2 regions of the Pseudomonas multiresinivorans genome follow, and region 1 is predicted to be linked to the other one. Evidence: predicted binding sites of a transcription regulator. Region 1 holds the regulator's gene; the other holds the start of a gene.
What was found. Region 1 encodes sigma-54, which starts transcription at its own class of promoters, with help from an activator protein. Its sites were predicted from a motif close to ANTGGCATNNANNTTGCTNT; they were not measured.

Region 1 (9,758 bases):
GTCGTCGCCTGGCCGGAGGTACTCCGACGTTACCGCGAGGCGCGGCAGGCGCGGGGACAAGGATGAAACCGAAGGCCGTCCCATGCGTCTGATCGTGCAGAGCCTGCGTGAAAGCGGAGGACGCAATTTGCGTTGGTTGCTGGGACTGATCATTGTCCTCGGCGGCGGTCTGCTGGTAGTCCAGCACCTGATGCTGTTGGCGCGATTGTCGCTGTCTGCGCCGATGTACCTGGCCTTGCATGGCGGCATGCTCTGCGCGCTCGGCACCGCCCTGGGCGCGCTGCCCGTGCTGCTGGTGCGCAGCATGCCGGCGCGAATCGCTGACGCCATGCTCGGCTTCGGCGCCGGCGTGATGCTGGCGGCCACCGCATTCTCGCTACTGCTTCCCGCGCTGGAGGCGGCTGAAGCCTCGGGCCGGGCCACCTGGCTGGCCTCGGTGCTGGTGAGCCTCGGCCTGGCGCTGGGGGCCTTCGGTCTCGCGGTGTTCGGCCGAGTACTCGAGGACGCGCAGGCCAATATCCAGGGCGTCGCTGATGGAAAGGTGCCCGCGCGCATCCTGCTGTTCGTTGCTGCCATCGTCTTGCACAACATTCCCGAAGGAATGGCCGTCGGAGTCGCCGCCGGGGGAGAAGTGCAAGGCGCCAGCGGTCTTGCGCTGGGCATCGCGCTGCAGGACGTGCCAGAAGGGTTGGCGATTGCGCTGGTGCTGGCCGGGGCGGGCGTGTCACGCGGCAAGGCGGCATTGGCGGGCGCGGCGTCCGGGCTGGTCGAGCCGCTGTTCGCGGTACTCTGCGCCTGGTTGATCGGCATCTCGCGGATGTTCCTGCCCTGGGGGCTGGCCGCGGCAGCGGGAGCGATGCTCTACGTGGTGGTGCGCGAGATCATCCCCGAATCACAGCGGCGCGGCCATGCGGCGCAGGCCACCCAGGGGCTGATCATCGGCTTCTGTCTGATGATGGTGCTGGATACGTCGCTGGGCTGATCGAAGGCCCGGCGCGTCACTCGCCTTCGTCGAAGTAGTTGTTGATCAGTTCGACCAGCGCCTTGAGCGCCTCGTCTTCCTGCTCGCCTTCGGCAGCGAGGTGCAGATTGGTGCCCTTGCCGGCAGCGAGCATCATCACCGCCATGATGCTCTTGCCGTCTACCGTACTTTCCGGATTGCGCCCTACGCGAACCTGGCAGGGATAACGTCCCGCCACGCCGACGAATTTGGCCGCCGCACGGGCGTGCAGGCCAAGCTTGTTGATGATGGTGATTTCGAGGGCGGGCATCGCGAGGGGCTGTCCTTTTGTTGTCTGTCGCTGCTTAGCTCAGGTCGCGGTGGCGAATCTGTACGTTGGTGAGGGTTTCCTTGAGGGCCTGACCGATGCGCTCGGCAATATAGGTCGAGCGATGCTGGCCACCGGTGCAGCCGATGGCGATGGTCACATAGGCCCGGTTGCTCGCGGCAAAGCGCGGCAGCCACTTGTTCAGGTAGGCGAGGATGTCCTGGTACATCTCCTCGACATCCGGTTGTGCCGCCAGGTATTCCTGAACTTCTACTTCCAGCCCGGTGTGCTCGCGCAGCTCCGGTTTCCAGTAGGGATTGGGCAGGCAGCGCACGTCGAACACCAGGTCCGCGTCCACCGGCATGCCGCGCTTGAAGCCGAAGGATTCGACCAGGAAGGCGGTGCCCAGTTCGGGCTTGTTCAGCAGGCGCAGCTTGAGTACGTCGCGCAGCTGGTACAGGTTGAGATTGGTGGTGTTGAGCTTGAGATCCGCCAGGTCGGCGATCGGTGCCAGCAGGTGTGTCTCGTCGGCGATGGCTTCGGCCAGCGAGCGGCTGTCGGTGGTCAGCGGATGGCGCCGGCGGGTCTCGGAGAAGCGCTTGAGCAGCGTTTCATCATCGGCATCGAGGTACAGCACGTCGCACTGGATGTGCTTGTCGCGAGCTTCCTGCAGCAGCTCGGGGAAACGCTGCAGCTGGCTGGGCAGATTGCGCGCGTCGATGGAGACGGCGACCTGCGGGTGCAGCAGCTCGGTGTGCAGCAGCGCGCGCTGGGCCAGGTCCGGGAGGAGGCTGGCCGGCAGGTTGTCGATGCAGTAGAAGCCGTTGTCCTCGAGTACGTTGAGCGCGGTGCTCTTGCCCGAGCCGGACCTCCCACTGATGATGATCAGGCGCATGATCAGTGCCCGTTGTTCTGGAAGTCCACGACGATCCGGTACAGGTCCTCGCCGTTGGCGGCGTGACGCAGGCGGTCGCGGACGTCGGAGCGGTCGAGCATGGAGGCAATCTGCCGCAGCAGTTCCAGGTGCTCCTCGGTGGCGGCTTCGGGCACCAGCAGCACGAACACCAGATCGACCGGCGCGCCGTCGAGGGCGTCGAAATCTACCGGGTGATCCAGGTGCAGGATGGCGCTGATCGGTGACTGGCAGCCGGGGAGGCGGCAGTGCGGAATGGCGATGCCATTGCCGAAGCCGGTGGAACCCAGGCGTTCCCGGGCCACCAGGCTGTCGAAGATGTCTTGGGAATCGAAACCCGGCAGCTCGCGAGCCACCAGGTTGGCGATTTGTTCGAGGACACGTTTCTTGCTGCCGCCCGGCACGTTCACGAGGGAACGGCCGGGGGTCAGGATTTGCTCAAGTCGGATCATAGGGAGGGGTTAACGGACGCCAACACCTTGCTGGCGTTCGAGGTATTTTTCCTTGTGCTTGATCAGTTGGCGGTCGAGCTTGTCGGTGAGCAGGTCGATGGCCGCGTACATGTCTTCATGTTCCGCACAGGCCACCACTTCGCCCCCGGCGATGTGGAGGGTGGCTTCAATTTTCTGCTTCAGCTTCTCGACCTCCATGATGACCTGAACATTGGTGATCTTGTCGAAGTGGCGCTCCAGTCGGCCAAGTTTCTCGCCGACATAGTCGCGCAGGGCGTCGGTCACATCCAGTTGATGTCCACTGATGTTGACTTGCATACCGCTTTCTCCTTGTTGCCCGTGTGTAAGTGGCAGGTTATGGGGCCTGCCGCCGGAACACCTTGGCGTGGATCAACGTCACACCAGCCGCTTGCGCTCGCTCGAGGGAGAGATTCCTAGGGACTCCCGGTACTTGGCGACGGTACGACGTGCCACTTGAATGCCCTGTGCTTCCAGTAAACCAGCGATCTTGCTGTCACTCAATGGCTTTTTCGGACTTTCCGCCGCGACCAGTTTCTTGATGATCGCGCGGATCGCGGTGGACGAGCACTCGCCGCCCTCGGAGGTGCTGACGTGGCTGGAGAAGAAATACTTCAGCTCGAAGATGCCACGCGGCGTGTGCATGAACTTCTGCGTGGTGACGCGTGAGATGGTCGATTCGTGCATGCCCACCGCTTCGGCGATGTCATGCAGGACCAGCGGTTTCATCGCCTCTTCGCCGTACTCGAGGAAGCCGCGCTGGTGCTCGACAATCTGGGTCGCCACCTTCATCAGGGTCTCGTTGCGGCTCTGCAGGCTCTTGATGAACCAGCGTGCTTCCTGCAACTGGTTGCGCATGAAGGTGTTGTCGGCGCTGGAGTCGGCGCGGCGCACCAGGCCCGCATACTGCGAGTTCACGCGCAGGCGCGGTACCGCTTCCTGGTTCAGCTCCACCAGCCAGCGCTCGTTGTGCTTGCGCACGATGACATCCGGAACCACGTATTCGGCTTCGCCGGATTCGATCTGCGAACCGGGGCGCGGGTGCAGCGACTGGATCAGCTCGATGGTCTCGCGCAGCTCGTCTTCCTTGAGCTTCATGCGTCGCATCAGCTGGCTGTAGTCGCGGCTGCCGAGCAGGTCCAGGTGGTCGTTGACCAGGCGGATGGCCTCGGCCAGCAGGTAGGTCTTGGTGGGCAGCTGGCGCAATTGCAGGAGCAGGCACTCGCGCAGGTTGCGCGCGCCGACGCCGGCGGGTTCGAGCTGCTGCACACGGCGCAGGACGACTTCCACTTCGTCCATCTCCAGGCCCAGTTCAGGGTCGATGGAGGCGAGGATGTCCTCCAGGGATTCTTCGAGATAACCGTCGTCGTTGATGCCGTCGATGATGCTCAGGGCGACCAGGCGATCGGTGTCGGACATCGGCGCCAGGTTCAGTTGCCACAGCAGATGGCTCTGCAGGCTTTCGCCAGCGGAGGTGCGGGAAGTGAAGTCCCACTCGTCGTCATCGTTGCTGGGCAGGCTGCTGGCGCTGGTCTGGTAGATGTCTTCCCAGGCGGTGTCGACGGGCAACTCGTTGGGGATGCGCTCGGCCCACTGGTCCTCGTCGAGGCTGTCGGCGTTGGGCGTGGTGCTTTCCTGGAAGTTGTCCTGGGAGTTGTTGCTGGTGCCGTTGGCGCCCGATTCGGCGCCGTCGGCCATGGGATCGCTGTTGTCGTAGTCCTCGCCTTCTTCCTGGCGCTCCAGCATCGGGTTGGACTCCAGGGCTTCCTGGATTTCCTGTTGGAGGTCCAGCGTGGAGAGCTGGAGCAGTCGGATGGCCTGTTGCAGCTGCGGGGTCATCGTCAGCTGCTGGCCCATCTTGAGGACTAGCGATGGTTTCATGGCTGGAACTAGGCACCTTGTTCGCTGGCGCAAAGCGCGCCATATCCACGACTACGGACGCCGGGGCGCCGCGAGGAAGCAAATTATATGCCTGAGTTTGGACGCTTTGCCTAGGGGCTGTCGACCTTTCGTTACAACCCGGTTGCGCCGGGGTGGATGGGGCAGCCGAATACGTCGCGGAGCGGCCGACGAACCGGCCGCGCGAGGAGGGAGAGGCGGGGTGGCCGCGCCCAGGCAGGGCGCGGCGCAGGGCCTTAGAGGCGGAACTCGTGGCCCAGGTAGACTTCCTTCACCAGGTCGTTGGCGAGGATGCTCTCGGCGCTGCCTTCGGCGATCAACTGACCGTCGTTGACGATGTACGCCGTCTCGCAGATATCCAGGGTCTCGCGGACGTTGTGGTCGGTGATCAGCACACCGATGCCCTTGGCCTTGAGGTGATGGATGATCTGCTTGATGTCGCCCACGGAGATCGGGTCGACGCCGGCGAAGGGTTCATCCAGCAGGATGAACTTCGGCGAGCTGGCCAGGGCGCGGGCGATTTCCACGCGGCGACGCTCACCGCCGGAGAGGCTCATGCCGAGGTTGTCGCGGATGTGGTGGATGTGGAACTCCTCGAGCAGGCCCTCCAGGGCTTCCTGGCGGCCGGCACGATCGAGGTCGCTGCGGGTTTCGAGGATCGCACCGATGTTGTCCGCCACCGACAGCTTGCGGAAGATCGAGGCTTCCTGCGGCAGGTAGCCGATGCCGGCGCGCGCGCGGCCGTGCATGGGCAGGTGGGTGACGTCCTGCTCGTCGATGCGCACGACACCCTGATCGGCGCGAACCAGGCCGACGATCATGTAGAAGCAGGTGGTCTTGCCCGCTCCGTTGGGGCCGAGCAGGCCGACGATCTGCCCGCTCTCGATGCTCATGCTGACGTCGCGGACGACTTGCCGGCTCTTGTAGCTCTTGGCGAGGTGCTGGGCGGTTAGCGTAGCCATTACTGCGCTTGATCCTGCTTTTTCTTGGGCTGGATGACCATGTCGATACGCGGGCGCGGCGTGGTCACCTGGGAGCCGGTGGCGCGGCCTGCGTTGACGATCTGGCGCTGGGTGTCGTAGACGATCTTCTCGCCTTCGAAGGTGTTGCCTTCCTGGATCACCTTGGCCTGGTCGATCAGCACGACGCGGTTCTGGGTGACGAAGTACTGGATCGTCAGGCCGTAAGCCTGGGTGATCTGCTTGTCCGGCGCCGGCTTCTGTTCGAAGTAGGCGGGCTTGCCGACCGAGGTGACGACTTCGATGTCACCATTCTTGTTCTGCTTGAGCGTGACGGTGTTGCCAGTCAGCTTCATGCTGCCCTGGGTTACCACCACGTCGCCGCGATACACGGCTACGCCCTGCTTGTCATCCAGTTCGGCGCTGTCGGCCTGGACCCGGATCGGCTGTTCCCGGTCGGTGGGAAGAGCCCAGGCGGCAGTGCTGCCGATAGCGGCGGCGAGGCTGAAAAGAAGGGGGAGGGTGTTAACGAGCCTCATGCTGACCTCTTACGTTGGACAGCAGGAGCATCCGGCTGTCTTTCAGATACGCTTTCATGCCAACTGCCGTGGTGACACCGTTGGGTTCGGTGATCTTCACGGGCTGGTCAGTCTGCGCATAGTCCTTGTCTGGGAACACCGTCATGCGCGAGGTGTTGAGCAGGAGCGTGCGTTGCTGTGCGTCGGTGCGCGCAACACGCACGTCGTCGATCAGCTCGACCTGCTTGCCTTCGGGGGCCACTTCGGCGCGAACGCTCTGGACATGCCACGGCTGAGGTTCGTTCTCCCGGTGGAAGTAGAGGTCAGGCGTGGTGACCAGGGTCACGTCGGTTGCTTTCAGGTGTTCGAGTTTGTCGGCGGTCATCTCGTAGGCGAGGGAGCCGTCGATGCGGTACTGAACGCTCTTGGCGTTGACCACGTAGAAGTCGATGGCGTCGCTGGTCTGCGACTTGAGCTGCCGCTCGTTGAAGTCCAGGCGCACGTTCCAGTAATAGCCGAGGGCGATCAGCAGGATGGCGATCAGGGCGAACAACAGCTTCTGTTGGAATGTCTTGGGCATGTTCGGCTCTAGAGGTACGCGTTCTGGGCAGCTTCGAGGTTGCCCTGGGCGCGCAGGATCAGTTCGCAGAACTCGCGGGCGGCGCCTTCGCCGCCACGGGCCTGGGTTACGCCGTCGGCATGCTGGCGCACGAAGGCGTCGCCGCTGGCGACTGCCATGCCGAGGCCCGCGCGGCGGATGGCCGGCAGATCGGGCAGGTCGTCACCCAGGTACGCGACTTCTTCATAGCCTAGACCCAGTTCGGTGAGCAACTCGTCCAGGGCGACCAGCTTGTCCTCGCGGCCCTGGAACAGGTGGTTGATGCCCAGGTTCTTCGCCCGGCGCTCGACCACCGGGCTCGAACGGCCGGTGATGATCGCGGTGCGCACGCCGGAGTTCATCAGCATCTTGATGCCCTGACCGTCCAGGGTGTTGAAGGTCTTGAACTCGCCGCCGTCTGGCAGAAAGTAGAGCTTGCCGTCGGTGAGCACGCCGTCGACGTCGAACACCGCCAGGCGGACCGATTTCGCGCGTTGCAGCAGGTCGGCGGTCATTCAGATGACTCCCGCGCGGGTCAGGTCGTGGACGTGCAGTACGCCGACCGGGTGGTCCTTGTCGTCGACGACCACGAGCACGTTGATCTTGTGGTCGTCCATGATCTTCAGGGCCTCGGCGGCGAGCATGTCGGGGCGGGCGGTCTTGCCGTGCACGGTCATCACCTGGTCGATGGTCACCTGGCGCACGTCCAGGCCCTTGTCCAGGGTGCGACGCAGGTCGCCGTCGGTGAAGACCCCGGCGAGCTTGCCGTCTTCGCCAAGGATGACGGTCATGCCCAGGCCCTTGCGGGTCATTTCCAGCAATGCACCGCTCAGCGAAGTACCGGGGGAGACCTGCGGCAATGCTTCACCCATGTGCATGATGTTTTCCACTTTCAGCAACAATCGACGGCCCAGCGCACCGCCCGGATGCGAGAAGGCGAAGTCTTCGGCGGTGAAACCGCGTGCTTCGAGCAGGGCGATGGCGAGGGCATCGCCAATCACCAGGGAGACGGTGGTGGAAGAGGTCGGCGCCAGGTTCAGCGAGCAGGCTTCGTGCTCGACACTGGCATCCAGGTTGACCGCGGCGGCCTTGGCCAGCGGCGATTCGGCGTTGCCGGTCATGCTGATCAGGGTGATGCCCAGGCGCTTGATCAGCGGCAGCAGGGTGATGATTTCCGCGGTGGAGCCGGAGTTGGACAGGGCCAGGACAACGTCGTCCTTGGTGATCATGCCCATGTCGCCATGGCTGGCCTCGGCCGGGTGCACGAAGAACGACGGCGTGCCGGTGCTGGCGAGGGTGGCAGCGATCTTGCGTGCGATATGGCCGGACTTGCCCATGCCGACCACGACGACGCGGCCCTTGCAGCTCAGCAGTAGCTCGCAGGCCAGCGAAAAATCGGCGCCGATGCGCGGCAGCAGGGCGTCCACCGAGTCACGCTCGAGGCGGATAGTGCGTTGTGCCGACTGGATGAAATCGTGTTTCTGGCTCATGTTCGAAAGGCGCGGGGCAAAATGAAGTGCGAGATTATAACGGGAAAGCGACAAAGGCTTCATCACTGGCAACTCAATGTTGATCGCATTTTGCTGAACTGAGCCTTAACAGTGGCTTAGCAGCCCTTGGGGCGCGGCTTCACGGGGTGTTATAGTTCGCGGCCGTTCGGCCTGCCGCGCCGTGTTTCTGCCGTATGACAGACGGGGCAACGGACAGCGCCGTGATGAAAGGAGTTCTATGAGCACCAATGACCAATACGCGGTCGAGCTGAAGGGCCTGAGCTTCAAGCGTGGCACGCGTAAGATTTTCGATAACGTGGACATCCGCATTCCACGCGGCAAGGTCACCGGGATCATGGGGCCGTCGGGGTGTGGCAAGACCACCCTGTTGCGACTGATCGCCGCCCAGCTGCGTCCGGCGAGCGGCGAAGTGTGGGTCAACGGCCAGAACCTCCCCAAGCTGGGACGCAGCGACCTGTTCGACATGCGCAAGCAGTTCGGCGTGCTGTTCCAGAGCGGTGCGCTGTTCACCGACCTCGATGTCTTCGAGAACGTCGCCTTCCCGCTGCGCGTGCACACCGAGCTGCCCGAGGACATGATTCGTGACATTGTCCTGATGAAGCTCCAGGCCGTCGGCCTGCGCGGGGCGGTGGAACTGATGCCTGATGAGCTGTCGGGCGGCATGAAGCGCCGTGTGGCGCTGGCCCGCGCCATCGCGCTGGACCCGCAGATCCTGATGTACGACGAGCCCTTCGTGGGCCAGGACCCGATCGCCATGGGCGTGCTGGTGCGCCTGATCCGCCTGCTCAACGATGCGCTGGGCATCACCTCCATCGTGGTGTCCCACGATCTGGCGGAAACCGCGAGCATCGCCGACTACATCTATATCGTCGGTGACGGCCGCGTGCTCGGTCACGGAACGCCGGCCGACCTGCAGGGTCTCGATGATCCGCGGGTACGACAGTTCATGAAGGGCATCCCGGATGGTCCGGTGCCGTTCCACTATCCTGCTCGCGATTACCGCGCCGACCTGCTGGGAGAACGTTGATGCGCAAGACTTCATCGCTCGAGCGAGTTCGCCTGCTCGGGCGCGCGGGCCTCGATGTCCTCGAATCGCTGGGCCGTTCGGGCCTGTTTCTGGTCCACGCCATCTTCGGCCGCCGGGTGCACAGTGGCGCCTTCCAGTTGCTGGTCAAGCAGCTGTATTCGGTGGGTGTGCTGTCCCTCGCGATCATCGTCGTGTCCGGCCTGTTCATCGGCATGGTGCTGGCCCTGCAGGGCTACAACATCCTGGCGAGCTACGGTTCGGAACAGGCAGTCGGCCAGATGGTTGCGCTGACGCTGCTGCGTGAACTGGGGCCGGTTGTCACCGGCCTGCTGTTCGCCGGGCGTGCAGGCTCCGCGCTGACTGCCGAGATCGGCAACATGAAATCCACCGAGCAGCTGTCCAGCCTGGAGATGATCGGCGTCGACCCGCTCAAGTACATCATCGCTCCGCGCCTTTGGGCCGGCTTCATCTCGATGCCGCTGCTGGCAGCTATCTTCAGTGTGGTCGGCATCTGGGGCGGAGCCCTGGTCGCCGTGGACTGGCTGGGTGTGTATGACGGTTCGTACTGGTCGAACATGCAGAACAGCGTGCAGTT
Region 2 (4,608 bases), 1.5 Mb from region 1:
GGGCTTTTTCATGTCGCGTCAGATATCAGATAGGGCGGCTGCCGTATTTGCTATCCGGCTTCTTGGGCGGGTCGGCCACGACGTTGGGCTCGATCTCCTGCACCTTGCCGCCGCGAGTGAGGAATTCCTCCATCGCGCGAGCCAGTGCATCACGATCCTTCTGCTTGGCTTCGACCGAGGGCAGTTCCTCTTCTTCCGCAGCGGCCTTGGCTTTCTTGCCACCGCCCTTGGAAGAAGGGGCTTCATCCCCATCGCTGCTGTCTGCTTCGGCGTCGCCGTCGTCGGCTGCGGCGAGTTCCTCGCCATCATCCTCGTCAGCGCCGTCCAGCTCGTCCTGTTCCAGTTCTTCGTCGCTCATTGTTCAACCTCTGTGGTGCTGCAAAGCACGTTAGTTATAGCCCAGCTGCGCGCTTTGACGAACGCCGCCGGAAAAAATTCATACAAGCTCGCCCTGCCAGGTCGCCACTATCCTGCGCGGGCCGCCGTGGTCACGGTGCTCGCCCAGATAGATACCCTGCCAGGTGCCCATTGCCAAGCCTCCCTGCTGTATCGGCAGCGTCAGCTGACAGCCCAGCAGACTCGACTTGAAATGCGCCGGAAGGTCATCCGGCCCCTCGTAGTCATGCTCATAGCCGCCTTCACCCTGGGGCACCAGGCGATTGAAGAACCGCTCGAAGTCGCGACGCACCGAGGGATCGGCATTCTCGTTGACCGTCAGCGAGGCGGAGGTGTGCTGCAACAGCAGGTGCAGCAGGCCCACCCGGCACTTCGACAGTTCCGGCAGCGCGGCCAGTATCTCGTCGGTGACCAGGTGGAAACCTCGCGGGCGAGGGCGCAGGGTGATGATTTTCTGCTGCCACATGGCGGGCACTTCTCCGTCGCTAACGGTGATGCGCGCGCATTCTAGCGTGCTGATCGAAAAAGCAAAGGGCGCCCGAGGGCGCCCTTCGTCGAACTTGCGCGAACCCTTACAGGTTGTAGCCGCGTTCGTTGTGCAGGGAGAGGTCCAGACCCACGGTTTCCTCTTCCTCGGTGACGCGCAGGCCCATGACCAGGTCCAGGACCTTGAGGATCACGAAGCTGACGATACCGGTGTAGACGATGGTGAAGGCCACGCCCTTGAACTGGGTGAACAGCTGCGCGCCGATGTCGGTCACGGTGCCGAAGCCGCCCAGGGCCGGCGCTGCGAACACGCCGGTGAGCAGGGCGCCGACGATACCGCCGACCGCATGCACGCCGAAGGCGTCCAGGGAGTCGTCATAGCCGACTGCGCGCTTGAGGCTGGTGGCAGCGAAGAAGCAGATCACGCCGGCAGCCAGGCCGATCACGATGGCGCCCATCGGGCCGCAGGTACCGGCGGCCGGGGTGACGGCCACCAGGCCGGCAACCACACCCGAAGCGATGCCCAGGGCGCTCGGCTTACCGTGGGTGATCCACTCGGCGAACATCCAGCCCAGGGCGGCGGCCGCGGTGGCGATCTGAGTGACCAGCATGGCCATGCCAGCGGTGCCGTTGGCAGCAGCGGCGGAACCGGCGTTGAAGCCGAACCAGCCCACCCACAGCAGCGCGGCGCCGATCAGGGTGTAGCCCAGGTTGTGCGGCGCCATGGCAGCGGTCGGGTAGCCCTTGCGCTTGCCCAGCACGATGCACGCCACCAGGCCTGCGATACCGGCGTTGATGTGCACTACGGTGCCGCCGGCGAAGTCCAGCACGCCCCAGTCCCACAGCAGGCCGCCGTCGCCGCTCCAGACCATGTGGGCGATCGGTGCATAGACCAGGGTGAACCACAGCGCGGTGAAGATCAGCATGGCGGAGAACTTCATGCGCTCGGCGAAGGCGCCGACGATCAGGGCCGGGGTGATGATCGCGAAGGTCATCTGGAACATCACGAAGATGCTTTCCGGGAACAGCGCGGCAGCGGAAGTCAGGCCGTTGCTGGTCAGGCCGCTGAGGAAGGCCTTGTCCAGGCCGCCGACGAAGGAAGCGAAGTTGACCACGCCCTTCTCCATACCGACGGTATCGAAGGCCAGGCTGTAGCCGTAGACGACCCAGAGGATGCTGATCAGCGCGGTGATCGCGAAGCACTGCATCATGATCGACAGGACGTTCTTGGCACGCACCATGCCGCCGTAGAACAGGGCCAGGCCGGGGATGGTCATCAGCAGCACCAGGGCGCTGGAAATCAGCATCCAGGCGGTGTCGCCGCTGTTCAGGACGGGGGCCGCAGCCTCGTCGGCCAAGGCCAGACCGGGCATTGCGAGGGGCAATAGGGCGCCTAGCCCTGCGTATTTGCGCAGAGTCATTGTTGTTTCTCCTGGGGCGTGGGGTTCGGTGTGGGCTTGGCTTAGATCGCGTCGGTGCCGGTTTCGCCGGTACGGATACGAATGGCCTGTTCCAGATTTACGACAAAGATCTTGCCGTCACCGATCTTCCCGGTGTTGGCGGCCTTGGTGATGGCTTCGATAACACGATCCAGCTGGTCATCGGCGATGGCGACGTCGATCTTCACCTTCGGCAGGAAATCGACAACGTATTCCGCGCCACGGTACAGCTCGGTGTGGCCCTTCTGCCGGCCGAAGCCTTTGACTTCGGTCACAGTGATGCCCTGCACGCCGATCTCGGACAGCGACTCACGAACGTCGTCCAGCTTGAACGGCTTGATGATGGCTGTGACTAGCTTCATGTAACTCTCTCCCGTGTTTTGGTGGACCCGCCCCAGGAAGAACGAACCCGGAGACAAGTCTAAGCGCAGTGTCTGGCTTTTGTAATGCGCCGGCCGCCCTACCTCAGCACTCCGACTGCGTTGATCGAAGCGATCCCCTGCCTCGCCTGCCGCACCGGAACTGCATCGGTGCACGCCATGTATGCCCCAAAGCATGAAGCTTGCCAGTTCGTGGAAATGCCCGTGCCATCAGGCACTTGGCGTAAAAGCGAGGTTTCTGGCGATTCGCCAGCGCCGCTCGGGCGCACCGAAAGCGCGCACGGCGAGCGGGCACACTGCTCAAAAAGCGTGCAACCCCACGCGCCGCAGGCGGCGTCGGCTGCGTGATAGACTGCGCTCTGATTCAATCCGGAACCCATGAACCATGCTGCCGCCCAAAGCCTTCCTCGATGCCATCAGCCAACAAGCCGGACGCCTGTTCGGTGGCGAATCGCCCCTGCCGAAGGCCGAGCTGGAAGCCCAGTTCAAGGTTCTGATGCAGAGCGCCTTCAGCAAGCTCGACCTGGTCAGCCGCGACGAATTCGACAGCCAGATGGTCGTCCTCGCGCGCACCCGCGCCCGCCTCGAGGCACTGGAAGCCAAGGTCGCGGAGATGGAAGCGAAGCTCTCCCCTGCCGACACCGCCGCACCCGCCTCCGAAAATTAAGCCCCGCCTGGCGGGCGGCATGCGATCCAGGAGTGATCCATGTCCCTCGCCATCGTCCATAGCCGCGCCCAGGTCGGCGTGGAAGCGCCCGGCGTCACCGTCGAGGCGCACCTCGCCAACGGCCTGCCTTCACTGACCCTGGTCGGCCTGCCCGAAGGCGCCGTGAAGGAGAGCAAGGACCGCGTCCGCAGCGCCCTGCTCAACGCCGGCTTCGATTTTCCCGCCCGCCGCATCACCTTGAATCTCGCCCCGGCCGACCTGCCGAAGGACGGCGGGCGTTTCGACCTGGCCATTGCCCTGGGCATCCTCGCCGCCAGCGGCCAGTTGGCCGACGCCGCCGGGCTGGATGAACTGGAATGCCTGGGCGAACTGGCGCTCTCCGGCACGCTGCGACCGGTCCCCGGTGTGCTGCCCGCCGCCCTGGCTGCCCGCGCCGCCGGCCGCGCGCTGGTGGTGCCAAAGGAGAACGCCGAAGAAGCCAGCCTCGCCAGCGGCCTGACCGTCTACGCCGTGAGCCATCTGCTGGAACTGGCCGCGCACTTCAGCGGCCAGGAGCGCCTGCGTCCTTATGAGGCGAACGGTTTGTTGCGGATTACGCCGCCCTATCCCGACCTGTCGGAAGTGCAAGGCCAGACTGCCGCCAAGCGAGCCCTGCTGGTAGCCGCCGCCGGCGCACACAACCTGTTATTCAGTGGGCCGCCCGGCACCGGCAAGACCCTGCTCGCCAGCCGCCTGCCCGGCCTGATGCCGCCGCTGGACGAAGACGAAGCTCTGCAGGTTGCGGCGATCCATTCCGTGGCGGGGCGCGGGCCGCTGACCCACTGGCCGCAGCGCCCATTCCGACAGCCGCACCACACCGCTTCCGCGCCGGCGCTGGTCGGAGGTGGCAGCCGCCCGCAACCGGGCGAGATCACCCTGGCGCACGAGGGTGTGTTGTTCCTGGATGAATTGCCGGAGTTCGATCGCAAGGTCCTGGAGGTTCTCCGCGAACCGCTGGAAGGGGGAGAAATAGTTATTGCCCGCGCCAACGGTCGTGTGCGCTTCCCGGCACGCTTCCAACTGGTGGCAGCGATGAACCCCTGCCCCTGTGGCTATCTCGGCGACCCCAGCGGCCGCTGCCGCTGTTCGCCCGAGCAGATCCAGCGCTACCGCGCCAAGCTCTCCGGGCCGCTGCTGGACCGCATCGACCTGCACCTCACCGTCAGCCGGGAAAGCACCAGCCTCGCGCCCAGCGGCCCGA

Region 2: the regulator sigma-54 is predicted to act here: its motif matches at 2,872-2,891, upstream of glnK (P-II family nitrogen regulator).

What each region holds. Positions count from the first base shown of each region.
Region 1 covers NZ_CP048833.1:5,936,745-5,946,502, reverse strand. The annotation lists gene G4G71_RS27170 (superoxide dismutase) at 1-66, shown strand, start outside; gene G4G71_RS27165 (ZIP family metal transporter) at 89-982, shown strand; gene G4G71_RS27160 (HPr family phosphocarrier protein) at 999-1,271, opposite strand; gene rapZ (RNase adapter RapZ) at 1,306-2,163, opposite strand; gene ptsN (PTS IIA-like nitrogen regulatory protein PtsN) at 2,166-2,633, opposite strand; gene hpf (ribosome hibernation-promoting factor, HPF/YfiA family) at 2,643-2,951, opposite strand; gene G4G71_RS27140 (RNA polymerase factor sigma-54) at 3,030-4,532, opposite strand; gene lptB (LPS export ABC transporter ATP-binding protein) at 4,787-5,512, opposite strand; gene lptA (lipopolysaccharide transport periplasmic protein LptA) at 5,512-6,048, opposite strand; gene lptC (LPS export ABC transporter periplasmic protein LptC) at 6,035-6,607, opposite strand; gene G4G71_RS27120 (KdsC family phosphatase) at 6,616-7,140, opposite strand; gene G4G71_RS27115 (KpsF/GutQ family sugar-phosphate isomerase) at 7,141-8,115, opposite strand; gene G4G71_RS27110 (ATP-binding cassette domain-containing protein) at 8,354-9,163, shown strand; gene mlaE (lipid asymmetry maintenance ABC transporter permease subunit MlaE) at 9,163-9,758, shown strand, end outside.
Region 2 covers NZ_CP048833.1:898,832-903,439, reverse strand. The annotation lists gene sutA (transcriptional regulator SutA) at 26-358, opposite strand; gene G4G71_RS04155 (secondary thiamine-phosphate synthase enzyme YjbQ) at 437-862, opposite strand; gene G4G71_RS04150 (ammonium transporter) at 969-2,303, opposite strand; gene glnK (P-II family nitrogen regulator) at 2,345-2,683, opposite strand; gene G4G71_RS04140 (accessory factor UbiK family protein) at 3,087-3,368, shown strand; gene G4G71_RS04135 (YifB family Mg chelatase-like AAA ATPase) at 3,408-4,608, shown strand, end outside.